3 regions of the Billgrantia antri genome follow, and region 3 is predicted to be linked to each of the others. Evidence: predicted binding sites of a transcription regulator. Region 3 holds the regulator's gene; each other region holds the start of a gene.
What was found. Region 3 encodes LexA, which represses DNA repair genes until DNA is damaged. Its sites were predicted from a motif close to TACTGTNTANNTANACAGTA; they were not measured.
Positions count from the first base shown of each region.

Region 1: HNO53_RS08615 (DNA topoisomerase III) is a predicted target of LexA. The motif match lies at 8,329-8,348, and genes of this name have one in related genera.
Region 2: HNO53_RS07110 (LexA family protein) is a predicted target of LexA. The motif match lies at 6,294-6,313, and genes of this name have one in related genera.

Region 1 is NZ_CP053383.1:1,852,036-1,861,802, reverse strand. It holds gene HNO53_RS08650 (proline--tRNA ligase) at 1-1,432, shown strand, start outside; gene HNO53_RS08645 (lytic transglycosylase domain-containing protein) at 1,473-2,093, shown strand; gene ccoM (cytochrome c oxidase subunit CcoM) at 2,184-2,300, opposite strand; gene HNO53_RS08640 (FKBP-type peptidyl-prolyl cis-trans isomerase) at 2,458-2,964, opposite strand; gene rfaH (transcription/translation regulatory transformer protein RfaH) at 3,006-3,548, opposite strand; gene HNO53_RS08630 (AmpG family muropeptide MFS transporter) at 3,723-5,090, shown strand; gene HNO53_RS08625 (SEC-C domain-containing protein) at 5,099-6,916, opposite strand; gene HNO53_RS08620 (ABC1 kinase family protein) at 7,004-8,248, opposite strand; gene HNO53_RS08615 (DNA topoisomerase III) at 8,381-9,767, shown strand, end outside.
Region 2 is NZ_CP053383.1:1,503,235-1,513,001, reverse strand. It holds gene gltX (glutamate--tRNA ligase) at 1-1,234, opposite strand, end outside; gene HNO53_RS07135 (helix-turn-helix domain-containing protein) at 1,450-2,073, shown strand; gene HNO53_RS21635 (hypothetical protein) at 2,084-2,452, opposite strand; gene HNO53_RS07125 (TraR/DksA family transcriptional regulator) at 2,740-3,072, opposite strand; gene HNO53_RS07120 (hypothetical protein) at 3,241-3,840, opposite strand; gene HNO53_RS07115 (YqaE/Pmp3 family membrane protein) at 5,912-6,085, shown strand; gene HNO53_RS07110 (LexA family protein) at 6,331-6,771, shown strand; gene HNO53_RS07105 (Y-family DNA polymerase) at 6,774-8,054, shown strand; gene dusA (tRNA dihydrouridine(20/20a) synthase DusA) at 8,785-9,767, shown strand, end outside.
Region 3 is NZ_CP053383.1:2,448,101-2,457,867, reverse strand. It holds gene mobB (molybdopterin-guanine dinucleotide biosynthesis protein B) at 1-305, shown strand, start outside; gene moaC (cyclic pyranopterin monophosphate synthase MoaC) at 362-1,171, shown strand; gene moaE (molybdopterin synthase catalytic subunit MoaE) at 1,177-1,644, shown strand; gene moaA (GTP 3',8-cyclase MoaA) at 1,628-2,641, shown strand; gene HNO53_RS11390 (H-NS family histone-like protein) at 2,796-3,086, shown strand; gene HNO53_RS11385 (ribonuclease J) at 3,206-4,789, opposite strand; gene purU (formyltetrahydrofolate deformylase) at 5,033-5,887, shown strand; gene HNO53_RS11375 (energy-coupling factor ABC transporter permease) at 5,908-6,579, shown strand; gene dinB (DNA polymerase IV) at 6,584-7,633, opposite strand; gene lexA (transcriptional repressor LexA) at 7,650-8,297, opposite strand; gene HNO53_RS11360 (TetR/AcrR family transcriptional regulator) at 8,500-9,165, shown strand; gene HNO53_RS11355 (L,D-transpeptidase) at 9,167-9,685, shown strand.

The sequences.
Region 1 (9,767 bases), 600 kb from region 3:
GGACCGCCACGAGCGCGACTACTGCGTCGGCCCCACTCATGAGGAGGTGATCACCGACCTGATGCGCCGCGAGCTCTCCAGCTACAAGCAGCTGCCGGCCAACTTCTACCAGATCCAGACCAAGTTCCGCGACGAGATCCGTCCGCGCTTTGGCGTGATGCGCTCGCGCGAGTTCATCATGAAGGACGCCTACTCCTTCCACATCGACCAGGCCTCGTTGAAGGAAACCTACCAGGCGATGTACAACGCTTACGTGCGGATATTCACCCGCCTGGGCCTGGACTTCCGCCCCGTGCTGGCTGACACCGGTGCCATCGGCGGCACCGATTCCCATGAGTTTCATGTGTTGGCCGCCTCGGGCGAGGACGATATCGCGTTCTCCACCGAGTCCGACTACGCCGCCAATATCGAGAAGGCCGAGGCATTGCCCGCGCCACTGGGTACCACACCTGAGCGCGCCGCGCCGAGCGAGGAGCTGCGCCTGGTCGATACCCCCAACGCCAAGACCATCGCCGCCCTGGTGGAACAGCATGGCCTGCCGATCGAGAAGACCATCAAGACATTGATGGTGCGCGCCAGCGAGGGCGGCTTGATCGCCCTGCTGGTGCGCGGCGACCACGAACTCAACGAGATCAAGGCCGAGAACCTGCCCGAGGTGGCCGAGCCGTTGACCATGGCCACGGAAGAAGAAATTCGCGCCGTTGTGGGTGCCGGCCCCGGCTCGCTGGGTCCGGTCAACCTGGACATGCCGATCATCATCGACCGCAGCGTGGCGCTGATGAGCGACTTCGGCGCCGGTGCCAACGTCGACGGCAAGCACTACTTCGGCATCAACTGGGAACGCGATGCGGCGCTGCCCAAGGTGGCCGACATTCGCAACGTGGTCGAAGGTGACCCCTCGCCGGACGGCAAGGGCACGCTCTCGATCAAGCGCGGCATCGAGGTCGGCCACGTGTTCCAGCTGGGCAAGAAATACTCCGAGGCAATGAACGCCACGGTGCTCGACGACAACGGCAAGGCGGCCCATCCCTGGATGGGTTGTTACGGCATCGGTGTGACCCGCGTGGTGGCCGCCGCCATCGAGCAAAATCATGACGACAACGGCATCATCTGGCCCAACGCCATTGCCCCCTTCCAGGTGGCCCTGGTGCCGATGAACGCGCACAAGTCGCAGCGCGTACGCGAGGAATCGGAGCGGCTCTACCAGGCCCTCACCGCAGCCGGCATCGACGTGCTGCTCGACGACCGCGACTTGCGTCCCGGGGTGAAATTCGCCGATCAGGAGCTTATCGGGATCCCCCATCGCCTGGTGGTCGGCGACCGCGGGCTGGACAATGGCGAGCTGGAATACAAGGGGCGGCGTGACAGTGAAGCGACCATGGTGCCTGCCGATACGATCGTCGAGTTCCTGCGCGAGCGAGTCGAAGGGTAATCGTCGACTGGCCGCGACGCTGCTGGTCGCGGCCGGCCTGATGAGTGGCGTTGCAGCAACGGCGCAGGTGCCGGGAGAGGGCGCCGAGGCCGCGGGCTTTCTCGATGCCCTGCCCGTTGCACTGCAGTCTCCACCCACCCGGCGCGTGCGGGTGGAGCCCGACGTTCCCCCCTCGCTGCGCCAGACCCTCGACACGCTGGTCGCCACGCCACCTTCGCCGGATCGGGTATGGGCGGCTCGGCAATGGATGAGCCAGATGGAGCCCAGGCTCGCCCGCTTCGTTGACGACGAGACCCTGCGCGGCGAGATGCTGACACGTATCTATCATGAAGCTCGGCTGGCCGGATTGCCGCCGGAAATCGTGCTGGCAGTGATCCAGGTCGAGAGTGCCTTCCAGGCCGAAGCCGTTTCATCGGCCGGCGCCGTGGGGCTGATGCAGATCATGCCGTTCTGGATACGTGAGCTGGGGCGTAGCGCCGATGACCTGATGGATCCCTGGCTCAACCTGCGCTACGGCTGCACCATCCTCGCCCACTATCTGGCCGTAGAGCGCGGCGATTTCACCCGCGCCCTGGCACGCTACAACGGCAGCCTAGGCCAGACCTGGTATCCCGAGCGGGTAATGCGCGCCTGGACCCACCACTGGTGGTACGCACGTTGAAAACGCCAGACAAAAAAATGCCGGCCCAATTGGGCCGGCTACTGGGGGGAAAACTCCCCCCTCCCCTGACGACTTGCTCTGCTGGCTGGCTCAGTGCTTGCGCTTGCGACGGTGATCGCGAATCACGAAGCCGACCCAACCTGCCATGAAAGCGACCATCATCGCGACGGTTACCAGCCCGAAAACTACTGCATCATCCCAGTACATGGTGGTTTCTCCCCGTCACCCGATGTGATGAGTTCACTCTAGCCGGTTGATGCAAAGGGAAAACTGACCTGCATCAAATTTCGCCTCGGCCGCGTCAAGTGCCGCTCAGCGAATTGATACAGGTCAGTTTTTTGGGGTGATTCGGGGTTTCGAACGGTCAGGGAGCCTTGCGATCTTCGACCTGGGACGGTTCGACACCGACGGGAAGCGGATGCCCCTTGGCCAACTCGGCACGAGTCGCCTCGCGCACTTCGAGCACTTCCAGAGCATAGCTCAGGGTCTGCCCTGCCAAGGGATGGTTGGTATCGATCAGCACACCGTCGGCGCGCAGCTCGAGTACGGTGACGATCTGAGGACCGTCGTCGCCTGGTGTCTGGAAGCGCATGCCAGGCGCCAGGTCATCCTGGGGAAAGGCACCGCGTCCGACCTCCTGGATCAGGCTATCGTTGCGCTCGCCGTAGGCTTCTTCTGGCGCCAGTGTCACGCTCAGCCTGTCGCCGGCAGCGTGGCCTACCAGGACGCGCTCGAGGCCAGCCATGAGGTTGTCATGCCCATGCAGGTACTCGAGGGGCTTGGCACGCGCCCGCGAGTCGTCGAGTACCTGGCCGTGTGCGTCGCTGAGCACGTAGTGCAGGGTCACGACCCGCTGTGGGGCGATCTTCATGAATAACTCCTGTGGTCGTTGGCAGGGCATGCCTCAGGCGATCACGTTTGCGGACGCAGGTTCGCCACGGGCATTTCCAGTTGCTGCTGGCGATTGAGCAGATTGAGCAGCACGATGGCCCGTTCGTCACCCTTGTGGCTGGCAAAGACGGCCTGCAAATCCTTGAACGGCCCTTCGGTTATTTCTACTTTCTCGCCGGCACGGAAATAGACGTTGGCGGCGCTCTCCTGCCCTTGTGCGCCCTGTTCACGCAGCAGTGCAACCAGTTCGTCGTCCACCGGCAAGGGACGATCGCCGAAGGTGACGATTCTGAGTACGCCGCGGGTCGAGCGGATGGGGCGCCAGTTGCTGGCGATACGATCGAGTCGAATAAAGAGATAGTGGGGGAACAGCGGCTCATCCAGCCATACCAGCTTGCCACCGCGCTTCTTCTGTAACTGCAGGATAGGATGGAACAGCTCGTAATCCTGGTTGGCAAGGTGCTCAGCAGCACGAAAGGACTCTCCACCCTTGCACTGAACGACGTACCAGCGCGGCAGGCTGTCGTTCTCGTCTTCGATCGGCTGACGTTCGCTGTGGCTCATGAAGGTCTCCTACCGGATCTCCCGCTGGCATCAATGCCGGGGCTCTGCAACAATCGAGCGGCCTAACGATGGCCTGCTGGGCCGCCCACCTCCGCCGAACGGTGGGCCATTCTACCATTGTTACCGGCAGCGGGCCGACCATCGGTCTCTGTTCATCGAGGAGTGTCGCCACGCATGACCCCCCCCTTCCCTCAGCGTAGCTGGCAAGCCGCTCTGGCCATTTATCTGCGCGCCCCTGTGATCACCATGCTGTTCCTGGGGTTCTCGGCTGGCTTGCCGTTCCTGCTGGTCTTCTCGACCCTTTCGGCCTGGCTGCGCAGCGATGGCGTTCAGGTAGCCGCCATCGGCTTTTTCGCGTGGATCGGCATGCTCTATTCGATCAAGTTCTTCTGGGCGCCGGTGGTGGATCGCCTGGCCTTGCCGGTGTTGACGCGCACCTTCGGCCAACGGCGCAGCTGGATGCTGCTGGCCCAGGCCCTGATCGCCGGAGGACTGGTGGGCCTGGCGAGTCTCGATCCACAGCAGAACCTGCCACTGGTGGCTGGCTTCGCGCTGCTGGTGGCGTTCGGTTCGGCCACGCAGGATATCGCCATCGATGCCTTTCGCATCGAATCTGCACCCGACGACATGCAGGCGGCCATGGCATCGACCTATATCATTGGCTATCGCGGTGGACTGGTGGCCGCCGGGGCCGGCGCTCTCTACGTGGCGTCCTGGCTCTCCTGGCAAGCCGCCTACCTGACCATGGCGCTGCTCGTTGGGGTTGGCATCATCACGGTACTGCTGCGTCCCGAGCCCGAGCGACTATCGCTGACCAGCCAGTTGATCCATGAACCCCGCGTGCGTGCCTTCATTCGCGTCAGCCGCGGCAAGCCGCGGCTGCTGCGTCGTCTAGGTGCCTGGCTAATCGGCGCTGTGGTATGCCCTTTCACCGATTTCATTTCCCGCCATCGCCTCAAGGCGCTGTGGCTGCTGGTGTTCGTGGCGGTGTTTCGCATCAGCGACCTGGCCATGGCCTCAATGGCCAATCCCCTCTACATCGACCTGGGCTTTTCACTGGAAACCATCGCCAACGTCACCAACGTATTCGGCATCGCCATGAGTATCGGCGGCGGCATCCTGGGCGGGCTGCTGGTGGCGCGCTACGGTATCGGTCCGATACTGGTGCTGGGGGCGGTGGCAGCGACGTTGACCAATCTGCTGTTCGCCGCCTTAGCGCTGGCCGGTCAGAGCCTGCCAATGCTGGTAATGACAATTGTGGGCGACAACTTGTCCAACGGCCTGGCCAGCGCGGTGTTCATCGCTTTCCTGTCGAGCCTGACATCGCGCGCCTATACCGCCACCCAATACGCGCTGTTTTCCTCGCTGATGACGCTGCCGGGCAAATTCCTCAGCGGTTTCGGCGGGATGGTGGTGGCAGCGGAGGGATACCCCACCTTCTTCGTGATTGCCACGGCCCTGGGGTTGCCGGCCATTGCGCTGGCGATTTGGGTCAGCCGCGACAAGGCGCTGGTGCCCCCCCCGGCCCCCCGCACGGCGTGACCGGGCACCTAGGCGTCGATCTGCTCTTGCAGCCAAGCCAGAGCCCCGGGGGTCGTGCGCCACTGGTCGCGCATCAGCGTGCGGTACTGCCATGCCTCGGCACGGGTGCCAGGCTCGGCGACGCTGTCCGGGCCCGAGGGGACTGGACGGGTCTGTTCAGCGCACAGCATGGTTAGTGCGTGGGGATTGTGACGGCGCACCTCGCGCAGCGTTTCGTTGGCCTCGTCGATACGCTCCAGCCGAAACAGCGCCAGCGCGCGGCCCATGAGGAGTCCTAGCACCGGCGCATCCTCACGCCGGTTCTCGGACACGGCGAGCGCTTCGCGGTTGCGCCCTTCGCGCAGGAGTTGGTCGAGCACCAGCTCCTGCAGGCCCAGGCTGTCCTGATCGTCAAGCGACAAAAGCCGCTCGGCCAGACGCCGCGAACGCTCACGAGCGCCCCGCTCCATGCCCACCACGAGCGCCAGGCCGGTGCGCAGCAGTACGGCATTATCGGCACTGTCCCACAGGAAAGCGCCTTCGCCTGCGTCCCGCACTCGTTCGAGCCAGCGCTCCAGGCGATCGGCCAAGGGTTCGAACAGACTCGGTGACATCCACGGTAGGCTGCCGAAGCGGCTGGTCAAGGCCAGTGTGAGCGACTCCACCACGCGCGGCGAATCGAGCCATTCAGGATGAGCGCAGAGTTCGCGCAACCAATCCCCCGCCTGGACCCAAGGGTCGCCCTTGAGTCCCAGTGCACTCTCGTCATCCACTTCCACCTGGAAGGATTTCTGCCAGGCGGCGAACAAGGTGTCCTCCCGCGCGCTGCTGTGGTACTCCAGCTCGCCTGCCTCGGTTCGATGCACATCCAGTCCGGGCGCCATAGGCAACTCCGACAGCAACTCCTGCAAGGCGGCTAGTGGCTCCGCCAGGTCCTCCTCGGCGTTGAGCAATTGGTCGGCCAGGGTGGCACCGGGGTTCTCCGCCAGGTCGGCCAGGAACTGCAGCTGGTCCGGCTCCAGTTCACCCTTGCGCGCCAGACGTCGGAACCAGAAACGCGCTCGCTCTGCGGCCTCCTCCTCGTGGCCCTCGTGCAGCAGCAGCATGGCTTCGATATAGGCCAGCGTGGGCGAATCGGGCAGCGCCTGCTGGGCCCGCACGAAAGCGGAACGGGCGCTATCCAGGTCGTCGTTATCCAGATGCATCAGGCACAGCCGTTCCAGGGCCACGCCGCGCAGGAACAGCGGACCGCGCTCGAGTACCTCGTCGAGCAGTTCGGCACGCTTGCGGATGAAGCCGCGCTCCTGGTAGAGGTCGATCAACAGTTCGAAGGCGGGCTCGGCCTGGGCCGGCAGCCGCGACCAGTCGGCCCGCTGGAACAGCGACTCGAGGATCTGCTGGGCACGTCCGCGCTGGCCCGTTTCGGCGGCGATCAGCCCGGCCTCGAGCAGGGCCTGGGCGGGCGCGTTGCCACTCTCGAGTGCGGCCTTGAGCGTAGGTCCCTTCCAGTCGCGCAGCGAGAGCATCCACATCAGGTGATCAGGCACTTCGGCAGGCATCGCAACGGCGCCGCAGCAGTGCTTGGTCTTGCGCCCGGAGTCGCACCAGCAGGGTTCGTTGCGGCCAGGGCGTGCCAAGGGTTCGCAGGTGAAGCCGGCACGCTCGAGTGGGGTCTGGCTCCACAGGATCGGGGCGAGTGCCTGGGCCATGGCCAGGTCACCGCCCATCAGCTCGGCCCCCTCCTCACGCGCCCAGGCCATGAAGGCCGGATAACGCTCCTCCGCACGGATAGCCGCCAGGGCACCCGACGCATAGCCCAGCAGCTGTTCCACCCATACTGCCAGCATCACACTCTCCGCCAGTTCAAAAGGCGCATATAGTAACAGGGAAGCGTGGTTCGGTGCTGCACACAAGCCAGGCGTCGCCGCATGCCTTCATCGTTGCGCCCAGGCCAGTAGCGGGCGGGTACGGGCATGCATGTCGAGGCGAGCCCCAAGGCGCACCAGGTTCCAGTAGTGCCCGTTCAAGGTGCGTGACAACAGCAGTATGTCCGCCGGCGGCTGCAGGCGATCCATGGCCGCCCATACCTTGGGGGAAAGCTCACGCAGGCGACGGTGCACCCGCACATCGGAGAAGTCCTGGGGACCCGGCTCGAACAGCGGCGCCACCGCCTCGGCGGATTCGCGATAGAGCGCCAGCGGTGCCCCCTGCCCCTGGCGCCCACCCAGCCGACGCAGGGCGTCGTCCATGCCCATGGGGTCAGCCGCCAGGGTGGCATCGAGTAGTTGCAGCGTCGCCTTGAGGTGCGCTGCCGGCACCGGGATCACCGCGCCCAGGTCGTAGATCACCAGCCGGCCCTCGGCATCGACGGCAAAGTTGCCAGCATGCGGATCGGCATGCAGTTCGCCATAGGTGAAAAGTTCTTCGGTTAGCCAGTCGGCCAGAGTCGTGGCGATGCGTTGCCGCAGAGCATCGTCCGCTTCCTCGAGCCCACGCAGCGGCGTACCCGCCAAGTAGCGCATGGCCAGCACCCGCGGACCGGAAAGAGTAGGCAGCGGCTCGGGGATGACCAAGCTCGCGTGATGGGCATAGCGCAGCCGATAGCGTTGCAGGGCGCAAGCCTCGGCATGGTAGTCGAGCTCGCTGCGCAGGCTGGCGGCTAGCTCCTCGAACAGGGTGTCCAGGCGTGCCTGGGGCACCTGGAGCCAGCGGCCGAGGCGCATGAGGCGCCGAAGCTGGGCCAGGTCGCTCTCGAGTACTTCGGCCAGCCCCGGATACTGCACCTTGAGTACCAGCGTCTCGCCGTCATGCGTGGTCGCACGATGCACCTGTCCCATGGAAGCACTGGCGAAGGGCCGAGACTCGATCTCGCGGAAATGTGTGTCCAGCTCGCCATACTGCTCGACCAAGGTACGCCGTATGCCCTCCCAGGGCATGGGCTCGGCCTGGCGTTGCAGGCGCGCCAGCTCAGCGGCGAGATCCGGCGGCAGCAGGTCGTCCCACTGAGCCACGATCTGGGCCAGCTTCATGGCAGGCCCCTTCAGCTCGGAGAGCCCCGCGAATAGCGCCTCGCCCAGCGCGCGCCAGTCGGCCTGGCCGCCGAATCGGCTGCGCAGCAAGGTGCCGCCGGTGCGCGCCCCGAGACCCATCAGTCGCCGCGTCCTTCCCCGCTCCCGCATGGTGGCGCTCTCCTCGTTGATATTCGCTGGAGCCATTGTACAGCTCGTGGCACTTTCGGCCTCTGGCCTTGTCGGTCGTTTACTGTAAGAATATCCATAAAGAATACGACTCGACTGCAGCGAAAGGGTGATATGCGCCTGATCATCGCCGAAAAACCCAGCCTGGCCCGGGCCATCGCCGAGGCGCTACCGGGCGGTGCACGCCGCGAGGACGGCGCCCTTCACGCCGGTGACTCCATTGTCACCTGGTGCCTGGGCCATCTGCTGGAGCAGGCGCCACCCGATGCCTACGATCCCGCCTTCAAGCAGTGGCGCCTGGACCACTTGCCGATCCTGCCATCTCGCTGGCAGCTCAGCCCGCGGCCCAAGGCCAGGGGGCAGCTCGCCGTCATTCGCAAGCTGCTCAAGCAGGCCCACGAAGTGGTGCATGCCGGCGATCCGGACCGCGAGGGGCAACTGCTGGTACAGGAAGTGATCGAGTACCTGGGCTGGAAGGGGCCGGTGTCACGCCTGCTGGTCAGCGACCTCAACCGGCCCGCGGTACAGCGGGCCCTGGCACGGCTGGAGGACAACGCACACTACCAGCCGCTCTACCGCGCCGCCGAGTCCCGCTCTCGCGCCGACTGGCTGTACGGCATCAACCTGACCCGGGCCTGGACCCTGACCGGGCGTCAGGCCGGTCACGACGGTGTGCTCTCGGTGGGTCGGGTGCAGACCCCGGTGCTCGGGCTGGTGGTGCGCCGCGACGCCGAAATACGCGATTTCAAGCCCCACCCCTTTTATGTGCTGTGGGCCGATCTGGCGGTGGCCAGCGGCCAGCTGCGCGCCTGGTGGCAGCCGGGCGAGAACCATCGGCTTGACGAGCAGGGCCGCCTGCTCGAGCATGCTCCGGCCCAGGCTCTGGCCGAACGGCTGCCCGGCGCCGAAGGCCGGCTCACTTCGCTCGAGACCCGCCAGAAGCGCCAGTCCGCCCCGTTGCCCTACTCGCTCTCGGCGCTGCAGGTGGACGCCGCGCGGCGCTTCGGGCTCTCCGCCAAGGCCGTGCTGGACATCTGCCAACGCCTCTACGAGCGCCACAAGTTGATTACCTATCCGCGCTCGGACTGTCGCTACCTGCCCGAGGAGCACCTGGCCCAGGCTCGTGCCACTCTGGCGAGCGCCTGCGGACAGGACGAGACCCTGCGTGGCTGGCTGGCAGGCGCCGACTTCAGCCTGCGCTCCAAGGCCTGGGACGACAAGAGAGTGGGCGCACACCATGCCCTGGCGCCCACCGGCAAGCCGGCCAAGCTCGAGCGACTGGAGCGCACCGAAGCCGACGTGTTCCGCCTGATCGCGCGCAACGTGCTGGCCCAGTTCTATCCCCCGCTGATCACCCGTGAAGTGAAGGCAGAGTTCACTATCCTCGCCGAGCGTTTTCGCGCCAGCGGCCAGGAACTGCTCCAACCAGGCTGGAAGCCGCTGTTCACCACCCGCGAGGAAGCCCCGCCGCTGCCACCGCTTACGGAGGGCGAGAGCTGCC
Region 2 (9,767 bases), 940 kb from region 3:
GCCAGGCCGGTACCGCCTCGAAACGCCACACCAGGAACTGCAGCAGCTTGAGCAGCTCTTCGCGCTCTAGCTTGACCACGTCGAAGTCACTCTCACGCAGCGCGGGCACACCGCCGAAGAAGTGGCCGGCAAGCGGCGCCACCTGGGACAGCGTCTCCACCCGGGTGCGCACCTGCGGCAGGATCTGGCCGACGTATTCCGCGTTGAAGGCCCACTCCATCAGCGCCTCGAGGAATGCCTTGTCGTTCAGATCTTCACGGATATAAAGCCCGTTGAGCCAGGTCAGCTTTTCCAGGTCGAAGACCGGCCCGCCCAGCGATACCCGCTGGATGTCGAAGTGCGTCATCATCTCGTCGAGACTGAACTTCTCACGCTCGTCGGGCATCGACCAGCCCATCCGCCCGAGGTAGTTGATCACTGCCTGCGGCAGGAAGCCCATGCGCCGATAGTAGTTGATCGAAGTGGGGTTCTTGCGCTTGGAAAGCTTCGACTTGTCCGGATTGCGCAGCAACGGCATGTGACACAGCGCCGGCATCTGCCAGCCGAAGTACTCGTACAGCAGCTGATGCTTGGGCGCCGAGTTGATCCACTCCTCGCCGCGCAACACATGGGTGATACCCATCAGGTGGTCGTCCACCACATTGGCCAGGTGGTAGGTCGGCATGCCATCCGACTTCAACAGCACCTGAGCGTCGACCTGTGCCCAGTCGACCTCGATGCTGCCGCGCAGCATGTCGTCGATCACGCAGGTACCACTGGCCGGCACCTTCATGCGCACCACATAGGGCCAGCCCTCGCGCTCGCGACGCGCCTCCTCCCCTTCCGGCAGCGCCAGATCGGACGGCTTAAGCGCGAGATGCATTCCGCTCGCCTTGCGCGCCTCCCGCAGCTCATCCAGCTCTTCGCTGGTGCGGTAGCACTTGAAGGCGTGCCCTGATTCGATCAGCTGGCGCGCATATTCGGCATAAATGTCGCCACGTTCGCTCTGGCGGTAGGGCCCATGCGGGCCGCCAACATCAGGCCCCTCATCCCACTCCAGGCCAAGCCAACGCAGCGAGTCGAGAATCATCTGTTCGGACTCCTGCGTGGAACGCACCCGATCCGTGTCCTCGATACGCAGGATGAACTGCCCGCCATGCTGTCTCGCAAAGCAGAGGTTGAACAATGCGATGTAGGCGGTTCCCACGTGCGGATCGCCGGTGGGTGACGGCGCAATGCGAGTACGTACAGTCATGTCATCCTATCCAGTCGGGTAAGCGTATGGCGGCATTATACGCACCTGGATCGACGCAGACAGCCGCGCATCGTCCACACAGACATGGCTGACGCGGCCCGGCGAAATATAGGATGATTCTTATTATCAGGGAATCACCTTGCAAAAAGTCAATTTATCGTTGACGTGTTAAATTTGCACAGTTAACCCAGATCATTGACTATCGTCATACTTTAATGTCTTACGTCGCCAGGTTGAATGAAATGGACTCATTGGGGCAAAGAATCAAGCGCTTACGGTTACAGGCGAACCTGAACAAGGCTGCACTGGCAAGAAAGGTCGGGGTATCTGACGTTACGATCTCGTATTGGGAATCAGGCGCCATCAAGCAGATCGGCCATGAGAGACTGGTAGCGCTGGCGGACGCTCTGGGCTGCTCGCTGGGGCAACTGCTCGAAGGTGATGCAAAGCTGACACCCACCCCCCTCTATCTTCGCGGCCAGCCTCCCGTACCCTGGCTGGATTCCAACGCCAACCAGTTCACGCTATCCAACGAGATATTGGCAGGTGTCGATTGGCAGGGTGAGTGCTATCTCGTCACGCCCGCGCCGGGAGAGCGGTTCGATCATCTCGATAGCGGCGACCTTGCCGCCTTCGGTCCGACGGAGAGTTGCGATCAGCCTGGGCACTATCTTATCGAAGGAGCCGGTGGTCTCTACATCGGGCAGCTCGAATATGGCGAGAGCGGCGAACTACTGTGCCGCGGCGGGAAAGATGCCACGGCGGCGCCCGCTCCACTGGAGACGACCGAGCGGGTCGTGGGAAGGTTATTGGCTCGCTGGCGCAAAGATATCGCCTGAGGCTCCTCCTTCACTCGACCTCCAACACGTCTGCCTGATCGGTAGCCCGGCGTGGCTCACTGCCGATCAGGTAGCGACGCGAGTAGCTGGCCACCTGCCCCAGGCCATGGCGGCCACTCTGAACCAGCGGCCCTTCGAGATGCTCGCCCTTGTCGCCGATTCGCTCGCGCACGGTAGCGGGCTGAACGCTGGACTCCAGTAGTTTGACGGTCAGGGTGTAGCCACCATCGGGAAGGCCACTACCCGGCCCGAATGGCCCTCCAACGAATCGCCTCTCCGTTACGGAGGTGCGCGATTGCCAGCGTACGCCGCTCAGCTCCCGCTCCACCACGAGCTGAAGTCGCGCGCCGTCAGGCAGGCTGGTCTCTCCTTCGATCATGAGTCGACGGTCGTCGCGAAGGGAAGCCGATACGTCAATCTCGACCGGCAACGGGGCCACGTCTGGACTAGACGCCTTCGCCTCATCCGGCTCAGTGGAGACGTCAACCGACTGCACCTGTTCGGCTTCCAAACTGTCACTATCGCCATCACCACCACAGCCCGACAGCCAAAGCACTGCCAACAACCCCATGCAGGACCGACGCCATACCCTCATGCCTTTCTCCAGACCGAAAGTCGATTCCCTAGGCTAGCACTGCGATGGTTGGCACGTCCCGCCCGGGCAGGTCAAGGCTCACCCTCCTGCTCGGCACAGTCAAGACAGAGCGTCGCGTAGGGAATCGCCTCGAGGCGTCGGGGATCGATCGGCTCAGCGCAGCGTTCACACAGCTCACCCTCCCCCTCGTCGATACGCTCGAGGGCATGCAGAACCTGCCTCAACTCCTCTTCGGCTTCATCCTCCAGCGCATCGATCACGTCTTCGTTTTCGAGCTCGATGGCCTGCTCCTCCATGTCCCGATCCAACGGGTTCTCCAGGCGCATCTTGTGCACCTTGTAGCGATCCACGCGTTCGATCAGCTCATCGCGGAGAGCTTCGAGCAGGGCTTGGCGCTGTTCCATCACCTACCTCCTGAGCAGTCTGCCTTACTTCTACATAGCACAGGAAACATGCGCCGACTCGTCCAGCCACCGGTACGCCATGCGTGCCTGACAGCATAAAAACGAAAAAGGCCACGGCTGCTCTTCCGGCAGCCGTGGCCTTGTGGCCCAGCACCCTCTGGCTTGGTGTCAGCTCCGCTCTCGCATCAAGGCTGCCTGCCTAATCTCGGCGTAAGGCATGCAGCGTGAGGGTTGTTCACCGACCAAGGCCAGCCTCGCGGCTATCTCACTGCACTCACCATGCGCATGGAAAGGCCCGACCGGCTGTATCGTTCCTTGGGTATACAGCGTGAATCCATGTGGCTCCGTAAGAAATCGCTCTCGGTCGTCTAGCCGATCGTATGCGCCGACCATCCGCGCTGCATCGGTAAAAATGTCGCACAGGGTTGCGTAACGCGACACGGACACCGAGGCCTGCTCCAGCTGTCCCGAGCTCAAATGCTCTATCAGCAGGCAGTAAGGGTTTTGTGTGTCGAGGGTACTGGGATAGTGCGCCAAGGTATCGCCTTCGAGATGCATGCGCTCAGCCGCGCCATAGGCAACGGGGACAGACGCCTGCTCGTGTCCCCCGGTCTCAGGCTCCATGCCAACGGCCGTATTCATGCCGAGGCCATGCCCATGTGGCCAGAACAGCACCCACGACATGAAGATGGCAAACAGCGCGATAGCGATACTAGGACCTTTGTCGTCAAGAAATCTTGATCCTGCCTTCCATGTTAGCTCGATCATTCTTCTTCTCCTGCATCAGTCCCGGTGAGGCTTGCGTTCAGCCCCTGGTTCAAACTCCTTTCATGCTCGTTTTCGTTCAATATCAATGGGATTGGCCGTCTCCAGACCAGTCCCATTGGGCTGGACTACAGTGCCAGCGCAAGAGGGAAAATAAATTAACTTGCGTTAACTTTTGGCGCAGGAAATTTTCCTTTCGTTACTGCAACGCCCTCTCGTCTCGCTGCGCTTGGGAGCTCGCCCTGTACAGGCGTCACATGACAACCTGCCGCCATTGCTGCAGGACGACGCTAAAGAGAGAATAAAGAAAAGAAAGCCCGGCGCGAGGCCGGGCTTCAATTCTTGGTTCCTTTCCAGCTCACCATGACGACCCTGTCATGCATCCCTGGCCTCATCGAGCCTCCTCTGCTCGGTCTTCCCTATTTCCCGCCTCCTTGCGAGATACTCACCAGCCTAGTGATCAGACGCGAAACAGGCCAATGAGCATATTACATCGCTCCCCTAGCAGCGAAAGCTTTTGTCAATGCCGGGGTTTGCAGAGGCCTCATCCTGTCCCGCCGGGCACAGGTACACTCTCTACTCCAGACCGGCACCTTGCCTCCAGAGCGCAGGCAAGGTAAGCCCGGCCATTCAGCCGGGCTCGGTTCGACTCCTTCCACACTTCCTGGTGTCCTTTCCATCATTCCTTGAGTACCAGACCTTCCTGGTCCCTTCTTCCCTGAAGAGCCTTCCTGGCTCAACCATGGACAGCTTGCCAGATCGATCGAGAAAATAATGCTGCCATCGTCTTCTCGTTCTGTAAGACATTGCCGACAGAGGATGTAATACTCCGACCATTCGCACCAACCCGCAGCACTTTTCTCTCTTTTATGGCCGGCCCTGCGCTATTCAAAGTCTCAACGGGGGAGCACCTGCCGAACCACGACCACAGATTCAGGAAATTTCGATTAAAACAGTTACAAAGGAAACAGCCCTCACCGAGAGGCGAGGGCTGTCAGAGGCTTCCTACAGATAAACACCGGGAACTCCCTGGCCAAAGTTGACGTCCTGTCGCTACTGGCCTTCCCTGTTCCTTTCCATCGGCTTTCCTAACCCAGCAAGGCATTCTGCCTTGAAGAGCATCCATGCCTTTTTGCATCTTCAGAATAGTTCGGCCCCAAGGTTTATCAAGAAGAATTAGGCAATTCTCGGTGTCTAAACGTAACGAAACGAAGCGAAGCGAAGAGGACGGTCGACTCATCCGCCTGGCTCGCGGATAATGCAGACGCTTGAAAGAAAAAGCCCGGCCAATGGGCCGGGCTATATTCCTGCCTCCTTGCACCTTTCTCAAGCTTCCTGCTCGAGCGTCCTTGGTACGTGAGCCTTCCTTGACTCGATCTTCCCTGTCGGGCTTTCCCTGCCCTGTACGCACACAATGACAGCTCTCTCGGCAGGATTCTTTAACCTGGGATAAGCCATTACATGAGGAGCGTGCCAACATGCATGCCCGACTTGGGGAGGCGGTTCTCGCGATGACATGAAGGCAGCTATGCGAGCAGGGAAGCGCGGCCAATCGTCAATACGGACGAAAAGAGCCCCAGCGACAGCCAGGGCAGGCGAGAAGAGACGCAATATTTTGGCGAACCCTCGAGAACGCGAATCCAAGGCATCTCTCGCAAGGCAGGCATCTATTGCAAGGCAGGCATCTGTCATGAGGAGCCTCGCTACGGCAGCAGGCGCAGCGAAAAAAAGCCCGACCACTGGGGCCGGGCCTTCAATCAACGCTTCCCTATCGACCAACCTTGGGCTCCCTGTCCAAGCATCCTTGGTTCTGAGCGCTCCATCGCTCGGCCTTCCCTGTAGGGCTCTCCCTAGCCCGTTATTCCTCAGCGTAGTTGCTTCAGCCGAAAAGCGGTTTAATCCAAGTTATCAGACGACGTAAGAAATTCGCTCCGCGTTTGTACGAAATAACTTACATCCCCCTGCTCGTAAGTCTTGTTTGGACTATCGAAACAGAGAGTTAGCCCATGCAGACAACGCCTGAGAATACGCTAAGCTTGATACAGGATCGAGAGCGCTACCCAAGGAGTTGGATATGGCATTTACCGCAACGGACCCCATCAAGATGATCTTTGCCCTCCTGTTACCGCCAGTCGGCGTGTTTCTGGAGGTCGGCCTGAAGGGGCATTTCTGGCTCAACATCCTGTTGACGATCCTGGGTTTCATTCCGGGTATCCTTCACGCGTTCTACGTGATTTTGAAGCACTAACCCCTCCTGGCCCTGAAGGAGGAGCGTACACGACTGACCCGGCCGAGCCCGGAAGCCGGGTCTTGCCCTCTAACCAGCCCATGGCCTGCCTCCCCCAGCGGATCCGGCAGGCCATCTCCCCTGTCGCTTCTCGCCTGGCCCTCTTGCACGCCCAGAAGCTAACTTCCATTAGCGTTTGCCTGTTGCCTGAGAGCGACGATGTCGCGAATACTGTATAAAACTACAGATTTTCAAAGGGACTCACAATGACACTGGCAAACCTCATCCCGGCTCACCCCGAACCGCCGTCGCTCGCGCTGCCCTACCCCTTGGCAGTCGGCCGAGCCGGCCTCTCAGGCTTCCCCAGCCCGGCGCAGGACTACGAAGGCCGTACGCTCGATTTGAACGAACGGCTGGTGAAGCGCCCCTCGGCGACGTTCTTCATGGGCGTGACCGGTGACAGCATGGTGCGCTTTGGCATCTACGATGGCGACCTGCTGCTGGTCGATCGTTCCCTAGAGCCACGGCCGGGACATATCATCGTCGCCATGGTCGACGGCGAGATCACAGTGAAGCGCTATGAGCTGCGCGGCCAGGTGCCGTGCCTCTGCTCGGGCAACCCACGCTATGCGCCCATCCCACTCGTCGACATCGAGTGTCAGGTTTGGGGCGTCGTCCGATCGGTCATCCATGAGTACCAGGTATGAGCATGATCGGCTTGGTCGACTGCAACTCGTTCTACGTCAGCTGCGAGCGCGTGTTCCAGCCGCGACTGCGCGGCGTACCGGTAGGCGTGATGTCGAACAACGACGGCTGTGTGATCGCCCTCTCCAACGAGCTGAAGTCGCTTGGTATCAAAATGGGCACGCCGGCGTTCGAGCTTCAGCACCTGGTGCGCCAGGGCCGCATCCACCTGCTGTCGAGCAACTACGAGCTCTACGGCGACATGAGCCAGCGGGTGCAGGCCGTGCTCGAGGAGTTCGCTCCCGCTGTCGAGCCCTACTCCATCGATGAGATGTTCATACGGTTCGAGGGTTTCACCCAGACACAGCTGCTCGAGCATGCCCGGCAACTGCACCATAAGGTCCGCCAATTCACCGGCATACCCGTCTGCGTGGGCGTCGCCCCCTCGCGAACTCTGGCCAAACTGGCCAACCGGGCGGCCAAAAAAATACCCGCCTATGGCGGCGTATGCGTGCTCCAGCCCGGCAGCGAGGAAACGCAGGTCCTGCTCGAAAAACTCGCCCTGGGCGATGTATGGGGCGTGGGACGGCGGCTCGTCGAACGCCTGGCGCTGATCGGCATCAAGAGCGCCTGGGACCTCGCTAAGGCCAATCCCAAACGCCTCCGACGGCAGTTCAGTGTCACCCTCGAGCGTACCGCCCTGGAACTCCGGGGTATCAGTTGCATCGAGATGAGCGACTTCCTTGAGCCGCGCCAGCGCATCATGACCAGCCGCAGCTTCGGCAAGCTCACCGACGACCTGGCCGAGATCCGCGAGGCCATGCGCCAGCACGGCCAGCGCGGTGCGGAGAAGCTGCGCCACCAGCGCAGCCTGGCTCGCGCGGTGCTGGTCTTCCTCAAGACCAATCCGTTTCGTACCGACCTGCCCCAGTATTCGCCCAGCCTAGCGGTTGAGCTGCCCCGACCCACCGACGACAGCCGCGAGATCCTCCACGCCGCTGGCGAGGCCCTGCAGCGGATCTACCGCCAGGGCTACCTGTACCAGAAAGGCGGCGTGATGCTGCTCGACCTGATCGACGCCGACCGCCAGCAGCTCTCGCTGCTGGATACGCTGCAGAGCGACACCGAGCGCCAGCGCAGTGCAAAGTTGATGGGCGTGATGGACGAGCTGAACCACAGGATGGGGCGCGGCACCGTGAAGTTTGGCACGCCCAGTCCCGGTGCCGCCTGGCACCTGCGTTGCGCAAGCCTCACCCAGCGCTATTCGACAAGGTGGGATGAGTTACCGCGCGTCCAGGCAAGATAAAAGAGCCCTGGCCGTAGCCAGGGCAGGCGCGATGAGACGCGCTTCTTTGGCGAATCCATAGAGCACGCGAAACCAAAGCGTGACTCGCAAAGGCAAAGCCCTGCCATGGGGGGCCAGTCGCCAAGTAGGCTTACAGAAGTAGGCCTACAGCCTACAGAAAGAAGCCCGACCACTGGGGCCGGGCTTTCTAACAACGCTTCCCTATCAAACCAACCTTAGGCTTCCTGCCCAAGCATCCTTGATTCTGAGCTTTCCATCGCTCGGCCTTCCCTGAAGGGCTCTCCCTAGCCCGTTACACCTTAAGGTAGTCGCTGCGAGTGAAAACCCTGCTAACCCAGGTTATGGAATGCTGTAAGAATTCGCTTCGTTTTGTAGGCGGCCTCTTACAAAGTCACTAGCAGGGTAGATCGACCCTACTTCATCGTTGCCGGGCCGGTTCACGGCCCGCTCCCATCCAGTGCTCGTTTATTGACGCATGATGCACAACATGACAGATCGCTGCACCTTGCACCTACAGAGCGGAACAGGCCCCCTGTGCTGGGCACGCTGCCCCTTCTTGCGTACAATAATCGGCCATTTCATTTCCTGCTCCCCGCAGCTCGACGGCGCGCGACCACAGCGTCGCTTTGGCGAGCGGTAAACACGTCGTTACCCTGAAGGAAGCGCAGTAGTTTGAGGCGAAACGAGCCGGATCAAACGGTAGCGACGGCAGAACCTCTGGAGGCCATTGATGAGCAACACGACTGGAAACGACCCGCTGGCTCGGGCGCGCCGGTTTTCTGTGGCCCCCATGATGGACTGGACGACCAGGGACCAAAGAGCTTTTGCCCGTACCCTGACCCGCCACGCGCTGCTGTATACCGAGATGGTGACCACCGGCGCCATCCTGCACGGCAGCCCGCGCGAACGTTTCCTCGGCTATGACGAGGTCGAGCATCCCCTTGCGCTGCAGTTGGGCGGTAGCGACCCCAGCGAGCTGGCGGAGTGCGCGGCCATTGCCGAGGCGTGGGGCTATGACGAGGTGAACCTCAACGTCGGCTGCCCCAGCGATCGGGTGCAGAACAACATGATCGGCGCCTGCCTGATGGGCCACCCCGAGAAGGTCGCCGCGGCGGTGCGCGCCATGCGCGCGGCGGTGCGCATTCCGGTGACGGTGAAGTGCCGCATCGGCATCGACGACCAGGACGAGGATGCCGACCTCGAGCGCTTCATCGCCACCGTGGCCGATGCCGGCTGCGAGACGTTCATCGTGCATGCGCGCAAGGCGTGGCTGCAAGGGCTCTCGCCCAAGGAGAACCGCGACATCCCGCCGCTCAACTACCCGCGGGTGCATCGCCTCAAGGCCAGTCGACCGGAGCTGCACATCGGCATCAACGGTGGCATCAAGACGCTGGACGAGTGCCGCGAGCAGCTGAGCCATGTAGACAGCGTGATGGTCGGACGCGAAGCCTACCAGAACCCCTGGCTGCTGGCCGGCGTCGATCAGGCGCTCTACGGCGAACCCGGGCCGGCCATGAGCCGCCATGCCGCCGCGCGAGCGTTCCGCCCTTACATCGCCCGCCGGCTCGAGGAAGGCGCCAAGCTCAACCATGTCACCCGCCACCTGCTGGGCCTGTTCCAGGGCCAGCCGGGCGGGCGCCGCTTCCGTCGCCATCTGTCGGAGAACGGTCACCTCGACGGCGCCTGCCTGCGGGTATACGACGATGCCCTGAG
Region 3 (9,767 bases):
GACAAGAAGAGGCCGACCTGGCACAACTGATCGAGACGGTGCGCGGTCAGCGCCCCGATCTGGTGCTGGTGGAAGGCTTCAAGGCCTGGCCCCTGCCCAAGCTGGAACTGTACCGCGAGGAGCTAGGCAAGACGCTACGCGTGGCCGAGGACCCCTGGGTCAAGGCGGTGGCCAGTCAACCTCCCGTCAGTGTGCCGGAGGGGGTCGATTGGCTCGATCTGGACGACCTGGAGGCGATTGCAGAATGGGTCAGTGAATGGCCGACCCGCTGGTCGTCGGCGCGGGCACCGCGCAGCCTGGTCTGAGCTTACCTTCCTGCCATGAGCATGCATCCATATAACCGAATTCGAGGCTGCTCCACATGAGTCTGACCCATCTCAACCAGCGCGGCGAGGCCCACATGGTCGACGTTGCCGACAAGGCGGAAAGCCGCCGTGAGGCAACCGCGTCCGGCTATATCCAGATGAAGCCCGAGACGCTGGCACTGCTGAGCGAAGGCGGTTTGCCCAAGGGTGATGTGCTGGCCACGGCGCGTATTGCCGGTATCCAGGCCGCCAAGCGAACCCATGAGCTGATCCCGCTGTGTCATGCACTGCCGTTGTCCAAGGTGGCAATCGACTTTCATCTGGACGAAGCGAATTGCCGGGTCGAAGTGATAGCCACTTGCCGCCTCAATGGGCGAACCGGTGTGGAAATGGAGGCATTGACGGCGGTCTCGGTGGCATGCCTGACGCTTTACGACATGTGCAAGGCCGTGGACAAGGACATGGAGATCGGCGCCATCCATGTCGATGCCAAGCGTGGTGGCAAGTCGGGCGATTATCAGCGTCAGGCAAGCGTAACGGCAGCTCCGATCGTGACCGGCGAAGGTGCGGCGGGGGAGGTCTCGGTGGGTAGTCGTTGCGATACCGACTCGCCCTGTGTTCGGGTCAAGTTCCTCGCCGAGTTGCGAGAACGGCTTGGCGTGAGCGAGCTGACTCTGCCTCTCGATACCCTGCCAAGTACCGATGTCGGAGGCTTGAAGAGCGCACTGCTCAAACGCGATGCACGCTTCGCACGACTGGGCGAGGGACGGGTGCTATGTGCCGTGAACCAGGTCATGGCGCTGGATGCGACCCCGATCACCAATGACGATGAAGTGGCATTCTTCCCGCCGGTAACGGGAGGTTGAGCGGCATGATTCGGGTTCAGCAGGCCGCATTCGATGCGGGCAGCGAGCAACGCCAGCTGCTGGAAGGGCGGACGGACATCGGCGCCGTGGTTAGCTTCACCGGGCTGGTGCGAGACTTCAACGAACGGCCCGACGTGAATGCGCTGACGCTCGAACACTACCCTGGCATGACCGAGGTCGCGCTGGGCGAGATCGTGGCGGAGGCAGAGTCGCGCTGGCCGCTGCAGGGCGTGCGCTTGATTCATCGGGTTGGACGTCTTGGTCCCGGAGATCCTATCGTATTGGTTGTGGTCGCCAGTGCCCATCGTCGTGCTGCCTTCGAGGCATGTGACTTCATCATGGACTATCTCAAGACTCGTGCGCCTTTCTGGAAAAAGGAACATAGCATTACCGGGGATTACTGGGTTGCCGAGCGCGAGTCGGACCACCGGGATGCCAGCCGCTGGGAGAGCGACAATGACAAAATCCCCTGAGACCCTGCCAGCCGAACTGGTCGATGGCTTCGGCAGGAAGGTTCGCTATGTGCGGATCTCCGTTACCGATCGCTGTGACTTTCGTTGCGTCTACTGCATGAGTGAGGAGATGACCTTCCTGCCGCGGGCGCAGATCCTCACGCTCGAAGAGTTGGGTTTGGTCGCGCGGGCGTTCGTCGAGATGGGTGTGGAAAAGATTCGCCTTACCGGTGGCGAACCTCTCGTGCGGCGTGGTATCGATCAGCTCATCGAACAGACCAGCTCGCTTCCCGGGCTGCGCGATCTGGCAATGACCACCAATGGTGCGGGACTGGTCAAGCATGCCCGGCGCCTGCGTGAGGCGGGCCTCGACAGGCTCAACATCAGCCTGGATACGCTTGATTCCGAGCGTTTTCGACGCTTGACGCGCACCGGGGATCTGTCTCGTGTGCTGGAAGGATTGCAGGCAGCGCAAGAGGCCGGCTTCGAGCGTATCAAGCTCAATGCCGTAATTCTCAAGGGACGTAATGACGACGAGGTGCTCGACCTGGTCGAGTTTGCCAGATCCCGAGGCGTTGATCTGAGCTTCATCGAGGAGATGCCGCTGGGGGATGTTTCCGATCACTCCCGCGCCGAGACCTTCTGCTCGAGCGATGACGTAAAGTCCATGATCGAACGCTACCATGAGCTGATTCCGACGGCCGAAACGACACTCGGGCCTTCACGCTATTTTCGCATGCCGGATAGCAGCAGTCGCATCGGCTTCATTTCACCGCATAGCCACAACTTCTGTGCCAGCTGCAATCGTGTGCGTGTCACTGCAGAGGGGCGGCTATTGCTTTGCCTGGGCAATGAGCACTCCGTAGACTTGCGTGCGGTGTTGCGACAATACCCCGGGGACCTCGATGCCTTGAAGCATGCCATTGTCGCGGCGCTGCCGCTCAAGCCCGAACGCCATCATTTCACTACCGATGGCGATGTCCAGATCGTGCGCTTCATGAACATGACCGGCGGCTGAGCAACAGCGAGAGAGGGGTTCTTTCTCTCCATTGTTTGGCGATATTCTGCCTTGCGTTGGAAAGGACTTTTCTTGCCAATTCGGCAAATCGGCATATACTTTTGACGAGTGAGCCTTGTGGCTGACTCGTCTTTTTCTTGCATGGAGGAGGCCAATGTCCAGCGAAACCCTGGAGCGTATCGCCCGTAACAAGAACGTGGCTCGTGCTGCGGCCCGCCAGTTGAGCATGGAACAGCTGCACAAGCTGTCCGATGTGATCGGCGAGGTCATCGAGCAGAAAAATGAAGAGGAGAAGCTCCGCAAACAGGAAGAAGCGGACAAGGAAAAGAAACTGGCTGAGATCCGCGAGGCCATGAATGATGCCGGTCTCTCCGTGGAAGATCTCGTAGGGGAACAGCCGCGCCGTCGGCGTGGTCGTCCGCCCAAGAATGCCAGCGGTTCGTGAGCCAGTTGTCCACGAATCGTCTGCTCGCGCAACTCGGGTCGGGGGTGATGCATGAGGTGTCTCCCCCGGCCTGTTGACTCATCTCTGCTGAATGCCGCTCCGCTATGACCGATAGGTACTCAGCGGTAGGCAGGTACCTCCACGGCCACCAGTTGGAGGTGTACGTCCGGTAATTGGCGCAAGTGCTGACCCAGCCAGGAAGTGACGAGAGGCTGCAGGGCGGTACGCAATTCGGCCAAGGTGTCCGCCTCGACTTCCTCCAGACGCTCATCAAGCCAATCGGTAAAGCTATCTTCGTCCATGGCGCTGACTCGATGGGCGTCCATCATCAAGCGACCGATGCGCGTCCAGCCGGTTTTCGTCGAGGCGACCGACAGTGCAAGATGCAGGATGCCATGGCGTGGCGATCCGCGCTCGGCAGTCAATCCCGGCAAAGGGGTGACGGCATCCTGACTGACGATGCAGGGTCGCTGTGGATGACGCGACTCCAGGCTCAAACCCTCGCCATCGAGTCGAACGAGATCGCCATTGATCGGCGCCAGCGGTGCCTGTATTCCCATCGACTCCGCAAGTTCCTGATGGGCCTGTTGATGACGGCGTTCACCATGTACCGGCAGTAGATGGCGTGGCTTTATCCAACCATAGAAGGTACGCAGCTCGTCCTGGGCGGGATGCCCCGAGGCATGAAGCTCGGGGTGGTTGAACTCGTCCCACACTGCAACGTCGAGATGTCTCAGGGCATGTTTGAGTCGTTCGATCTGACGCTCGTTGCCGGGAATCGCCTTGGCTGAAAAGATCACGGTGTCGCCGGCCATGAGCTCGAGGCTGTGGTGGCGGCCGTTAGCCAGGCGGCTGAGGGCGGCGCGAGGTTCGCCCTGGCTGCCGGTAGCAATGACCAGCACTTCCTCCGGCGGGAGGTAGCCGAGGTCGCTGACCGGCACCAGCGGTGGCATGTCGTCCAGGTAGCCGAGGCCCCTGGCCACGGCCACCATGCGCTCCATGGCCCGTCCCATCAAGCTGACCCGACGACCGCAGCGTTCGGCGGCTCGGGCTACGGCCAGGACCCTGGCCAGGTTGCTGGCAAAGCAGCTCACCACGACCCGGCCTGAACACTGGCTCAAGCGCTGCTCCAGCGCCCTGGCTACTTCGCCTTCACTGCGCGAATGACCCGGCATGGGAGCATTGGTGGAGTCGCCGACCACCAGGTCAACCGGCGCCAGGGCGCGAAACAGCGAACCTTTCACCGGCGGGCCGATCAGCGGTTCTGGATCCAGCTTCCAGTCGCCGGTGTGCAGCACGCGATAGTCGCCGGCGGCGATCAGCAGGGCGCAGCTTTCCGGTATCGAATGGGTCAGTGGCAGGTAGCGCAGGGTGAAGGGGCCATTCTCCAGCGCCTCGCCCGGCTCGATTACCTGGATGGCGTCGACGGCGAGGCCGCGTTCGACGAACTTGACCCGCAGCAGGCCGGCCGCCAGGGGCGTGGCATATACAGGGCATTGCCACTTGGGCCATAGCCAGGCGGCGGCGCCGATATGGTCCTCATGGCCATGGGTAATGACCAGGATCCTGGGGCGAATACCGAGCGCCTCGGGCGTCTCGAGGCTGGGTACCTGGAGCGGTGCATCCGGCAGGTCCTGGCGAATCATCATGCCGCAATCAACGGCAATCCACTCATTCTCGTGCCCGTAGAGCCCCAGGTTCATGCCGATTTCACCGCAGCCTCCCAGTGGCAGGAAGTGAAGCGGGGAACGGCGGCGGGGGCGTATCGTGGCGTGAGTCGAATGCATCGGCAAATCATGACCAGACAATGGAAACTTCACTATACGGGAACGTCGCGACCCAGAACAATGCGATGCCGACGGCGAGTACGATGTTGAGCGTGTTCCCACTCTGTCGAGTTCGCTACAATGCGTGCTCTCCGACAGCGTTCCGCACCAGGTTGGCCCATGTCTCACTATTATCGTCTCGTAGTCTCCTGCCCCGATCGCCGTGGCATCGTGGCCCGCGTTTCCGGTTTCATTGCCGGTCACGGCGGCTCCATCACGGAGGCCAGTCAGCACTCAGACCTCGAAGCCGGGCGATTCTTCATGCGCTACGAGATCCTGGCCGACTCGATCGGCATGACCGCCGCCGAGCTCAAGGATGCCTTCGAGCCCGTGGCCCGCGAATTCGATATGGATTGGGCATTGCGCGATACGCGTCGCCGACCGCGGGTAGTGATCATGGTGTCACGCGAGTCGCACTGTCTCGTCGACCTGCTGTACCGCTGGACGGCAGGTGAACTGGAGGGCGATATCGTCGGGGTCATCTCGAACCACGACGACATGCGCAGCATGGTGGAATGGCATGGCTTGCCCTACCATCACGTGCCCATCACAAGCGACGGCAAGCAGGCGGCATTCGAGGAGGTGGAGCGTCACGTCGAAGCGCTGCAGGCCGATACCGTAGTGCTGGCCCGCTACATGCAGATCCTGCCGCCGCGGCTGTGTGAGCGCTATTCCGGGCGGGTGATCAACATCCACCATAGCTTCCTGCCGTCATTTGCCGGGGCGCGGCCCTACCACCAGGCTCACTCTCGAGGTGTCAAGCTGATCGGAGCCACCTGTCACTACGTCACTGAGGAACTGGATGCCGGGCCGATCATCGAACAGGACATACATCGCGTGAGCCATTGCCATACGCCCCAGGATCTGGTCCGCTTCGGTCGCGATGTCGAGAAGGGGGTCCTGGCGCGAGGCTTGCGTTGGCATCTCGAAGACAGGGTGCTGATCCATGGTAACAAGACCGTGGTCTTTGCCTGACAAGTACAGGTAGGGAGGCAATGACATTTTCCGAGCCGATTCTTGCCCCATGGCTGCTGTTCGCCTGTGGGCTTGCCTCGTCGCTGGGGCTGGTCCTGGCGCTGCGTCAGCGTCCGTGGCAGGTCCTGCTGGCAAACCAAGGCCTGCAACATCGCTGGCTGGCGGCTAGCGTGGCGGTCGTACTGCTGTGGCAGCTCAGGGCTCAATCGGTCGATTGGCTGGCGCTTCAACTGATGCTGACGGCGCTGCTGACGCTGGTCTTCAAGGCGCCACTGGCACTGACGACCAATCTGTTGGCCAATCTCTCGCTGGTCGCGTTGGGCAAGGCTGGCTTGCCACTGCTCGGCGTCAACGTGCTGATCACCGGATTGGTGCCTGTGCTGGTCATGGTGGCGATATGGCGTATCGTGGATCGCTACCTGCCGGACAACCTGATGGTCTTTCTCTTCCTGTGCGGTTTCTTCGGCGCCGCGTTGGCGACGCTGGGGACTGGGTTCGCCGGTTTGGGATTGGTCATGCTCGGAGCCAGCGACCCAGATGCCATCCATCTGGCAAAGGAGTACGCCCTGTTCCTGCCACTACTGATGCCTTCGGAGGCCTTTCTCACCGGAATGCTGCTCAGCGTGCTGATGGTCTATCACCCCGACTGGGTCGCTACCTTCAACGACCACCGCTATATCGATACCAAATGAAGCTTCAGAACGGCAGGCTGAGCTGACGCCGCGCATCGTCCGTCACCAGCCTGACTCCTACGCCGAGCAGCCGTACCGGGCGCGCGCGGCGTGCCCAGGCCTGTTCCATCAGGGCAGCGAAGTTCTCCAGATTAGGCAAGCCGCCTCGTGAGTCGAGGGTGGTGAGGGAAAAGTCGTCGAAGCGTACCTTGACGAAAATGCCGGCCACGGGCGGATGTCCGTGCCGGGCGAGCCGGGCGTCGAGACGCTCGCACAGGGGTGCCAGCTCGGCATGGCATAGCGAGAGGTCGGGCAGGTCGCTGGCGAAGGTGATCTCCGCGCTCACCGACTTGCGTTCGCGCTCGATGCGCACCGGCCTGTCGTCGATTCCCCTGGCCAGTTCGAACAGGCGCCGCCCGAACTTGCCGAATTCCTGCAGCAATCGGTCGAGCGGTATCCGCTGCAGATCGCTGCAGGTCTCGATGTCGAGGGCCTGCAATCGCTTGGCCGTGGCCGGGCCTACGCCGTGCAGCTTGTTGACCGGAAGCTGGCACACGAAGTCGTCCACCTGGGACGGAGAAATGACGGTAAGGCCGTCGGGTTTATCCCAGTCGCTGGCGATCTTGGCCAGAAATTTCGACGGAGCGGCACCCACTGACACCGTGATGCCGACGCGCTTCAGGCACTCCTCCTTCAGCCAGCGTGCCATCCAGGTGGCACTGCCCGAGAAGCGCGTAACGTCGGTGACGTCGAGAAAGGCTTCGTCCAGCGATAGCGGTTCCACCAGCGGGGTGAGTTCGTGAAAGATCGCCGATATCTGGCGTGACGCTTCGCGGTAGCGATCGAAGTCCCCGCGCAGCAGGGTCAGGTGGGGGCATAGGCGCAGCGCGCGCGCCGTGGGCATGGCGGAGTGAATGCCGTAGGCGCGGGCAGGGTAGTTGCAGGTGGCGATGACCCCGCGCCCCTCCGCACTGCCACCGATGGCTAGCGGCACATCGCGCAGCGTCGGGTTGTCACGCATCTCCACCGCGGCATAGAAGCAGTCGCAATCGGCATGCAGAATCTTGCGGCTCATGGAGATTCGCCAGCTCTCACCCCAAAGCTTGGCCGTTGCCGCCGCGTATCACTCCCACACCAATCCCCTCGATGTCGAGCTCCTGTCGGCGCAGGTCCACCTCGATCGGGGCGAAGTCGGCGTTCTCGGCTTCCAGCACCACACGATGCCCCTGGCGATGGAAGCGCTTGACCGTCACTTCGTCCTCCAGGCGTGCCACCACGATCTGGCCGTCGCGCACACGGTCGGTGCGATGCACGGCCAGCAGATCCCCCTCGAGAATGCCGATGTCTTTCATCGACAGGCCGCGTACCTTGAGCAGGTAGTCGGCGCGCGGAGTAAAGAAGTCGGGTGGCAGGGGGCAGTAGCGGTCAATGTGTTCGGCGGCAAGGACAGGGCTGCCGGCGGCCACTTCACCGATGATGGGCAGGCCTTCGGCGCTAGGTTCGCTGACGAGGCTGTCGGCTTCCTGCGCGGGCAGGCGAATGCCGCGGGAGGTGCCGCGTATCACGCGGATCACGCCTTTGCGCTCCAGGGCGCGCAGGTGCTCTTCGGCGGCGTTGGGCGAGCGAAAGCCCAGTGCACGGGCGATCTCGGCGCGAGTGGGCGGGTAGCCGAATTCGTTCATGGTCTTGACGATAAAGTCATAAACGTTCTGCTGGCGCGATGTGAGAGGGCGGGTCATGGCGAACTCCAGAGGCGTGACTGCCGTATTGGTCAAGTATACAGCATGGAAGCCCATACAGTAAAAGGGGGGGTGGTGAGCGTCTCGCCTCGTATCGCAAAAGCGTTTAAAACGCTTTCGTTCATCGATACATTGAGGCAAAAGATGTAATGGCGTAGACTTTTGTAATGTTTAAAACAGTTGTTTTCAGTGGGAACTGATCATGGCCCAGACCGATACCGTCACGCGCATCCTCGATACCGCCGAGGTGCTGTTCGCCGAGCGCGGCTTCGCCGAGACCTCGCTACGTACCATCACCAGCAAGGCTCGCGTCAACCTCGCTGCGGTCAACTACCACTTCGGCTCGAAGAAGGCGCTGATCCAGGCGGTCTTCTCGCGCTATCTCGACCCTTTCACGGTACGCTTTCATCACGCTCTCGATGAACTCGAGGCGCAGCACGCCGGCGCTGTCATCCCATTGGAGCAACTGCTCGAGACCATGGCCCGAACGGTGCTCGAGGTGCCCGCGGAGAAGCACAGTCTCAAGGTCTTCATGAAGCTGCTGGGACTCGCCTACAGTCAGGCCCAGGGCCACCTGAGGCGGCATATCCAGGAGGAGTACGGTAGCGTGTTCACCCGCTTCACGGATCTGGTGCGCCGCGCCACGCCTGAGTTGCCCGATGCCGAGCGCTTCTGGCGCCTGCACTTCGTGCTGGGGACGGTGATCTTCACCCTCTCCGGTCTCGACGCACTGCGCGACATCGCCGAGAAGGATTATCATGAGCACGTTTCGGTGCGTGACCTGATTCGGCGCCTGCGCCCCGTGGTGGTAGCGGCCATGAATGCGCCTCTGCCGCCGCCCGCCGCCCAGCCGGCCAAGGCGAGCTGATATGCGTACTCCGCAACTGGAGGCCCTGCCACCCAGGGAGGGGCTGTGGTTCGAGGTGGACATCGGTCGTCAATGCCTCGTCCAGTGGCAGGGTGAGCAGCGCCAGGCGGAGTGGCCGGTATCGACGGCCGCGGCGGGGGTGGGCCAGCGTGAGGGCAGTGGTTGCACGCCGCGCGGCTGGCACTACGTGCGGGCAGCGATCGGTCAAGGACAGCCGCCGGGCGCGGTGTTTCGTGGCCGACGTCCCACCGGTGAAGTGTACAGCGCGGCGCTGGCCGAGGCGCATCCTGGGCGAGACTGGATCCTGACCCGTATCCTTTGGCTGTGCGGGCTCGAGCGGGGAGTCAATCGCGGCGGCGACGTCGACTCCCAGAGGCGCTATATCTATCTACATGGCACTCCGCCCGATCAGCCGATGGGGGAGCCCCGCTCGCATGGCTGCATTCGCATGCGTGACGAGGCGCTGCTGCAGCTCTTCGCACTGGCCCAACCGGGCACTCCCTTCTGGCTGCACGAGTGACGAGGCGGTGAAGGCACGCCAGGACGGGCATTGCTCGGTGTGCCCTGGATGGCTGTTGCCATCGGCGCCTTTAGTCTAGAAT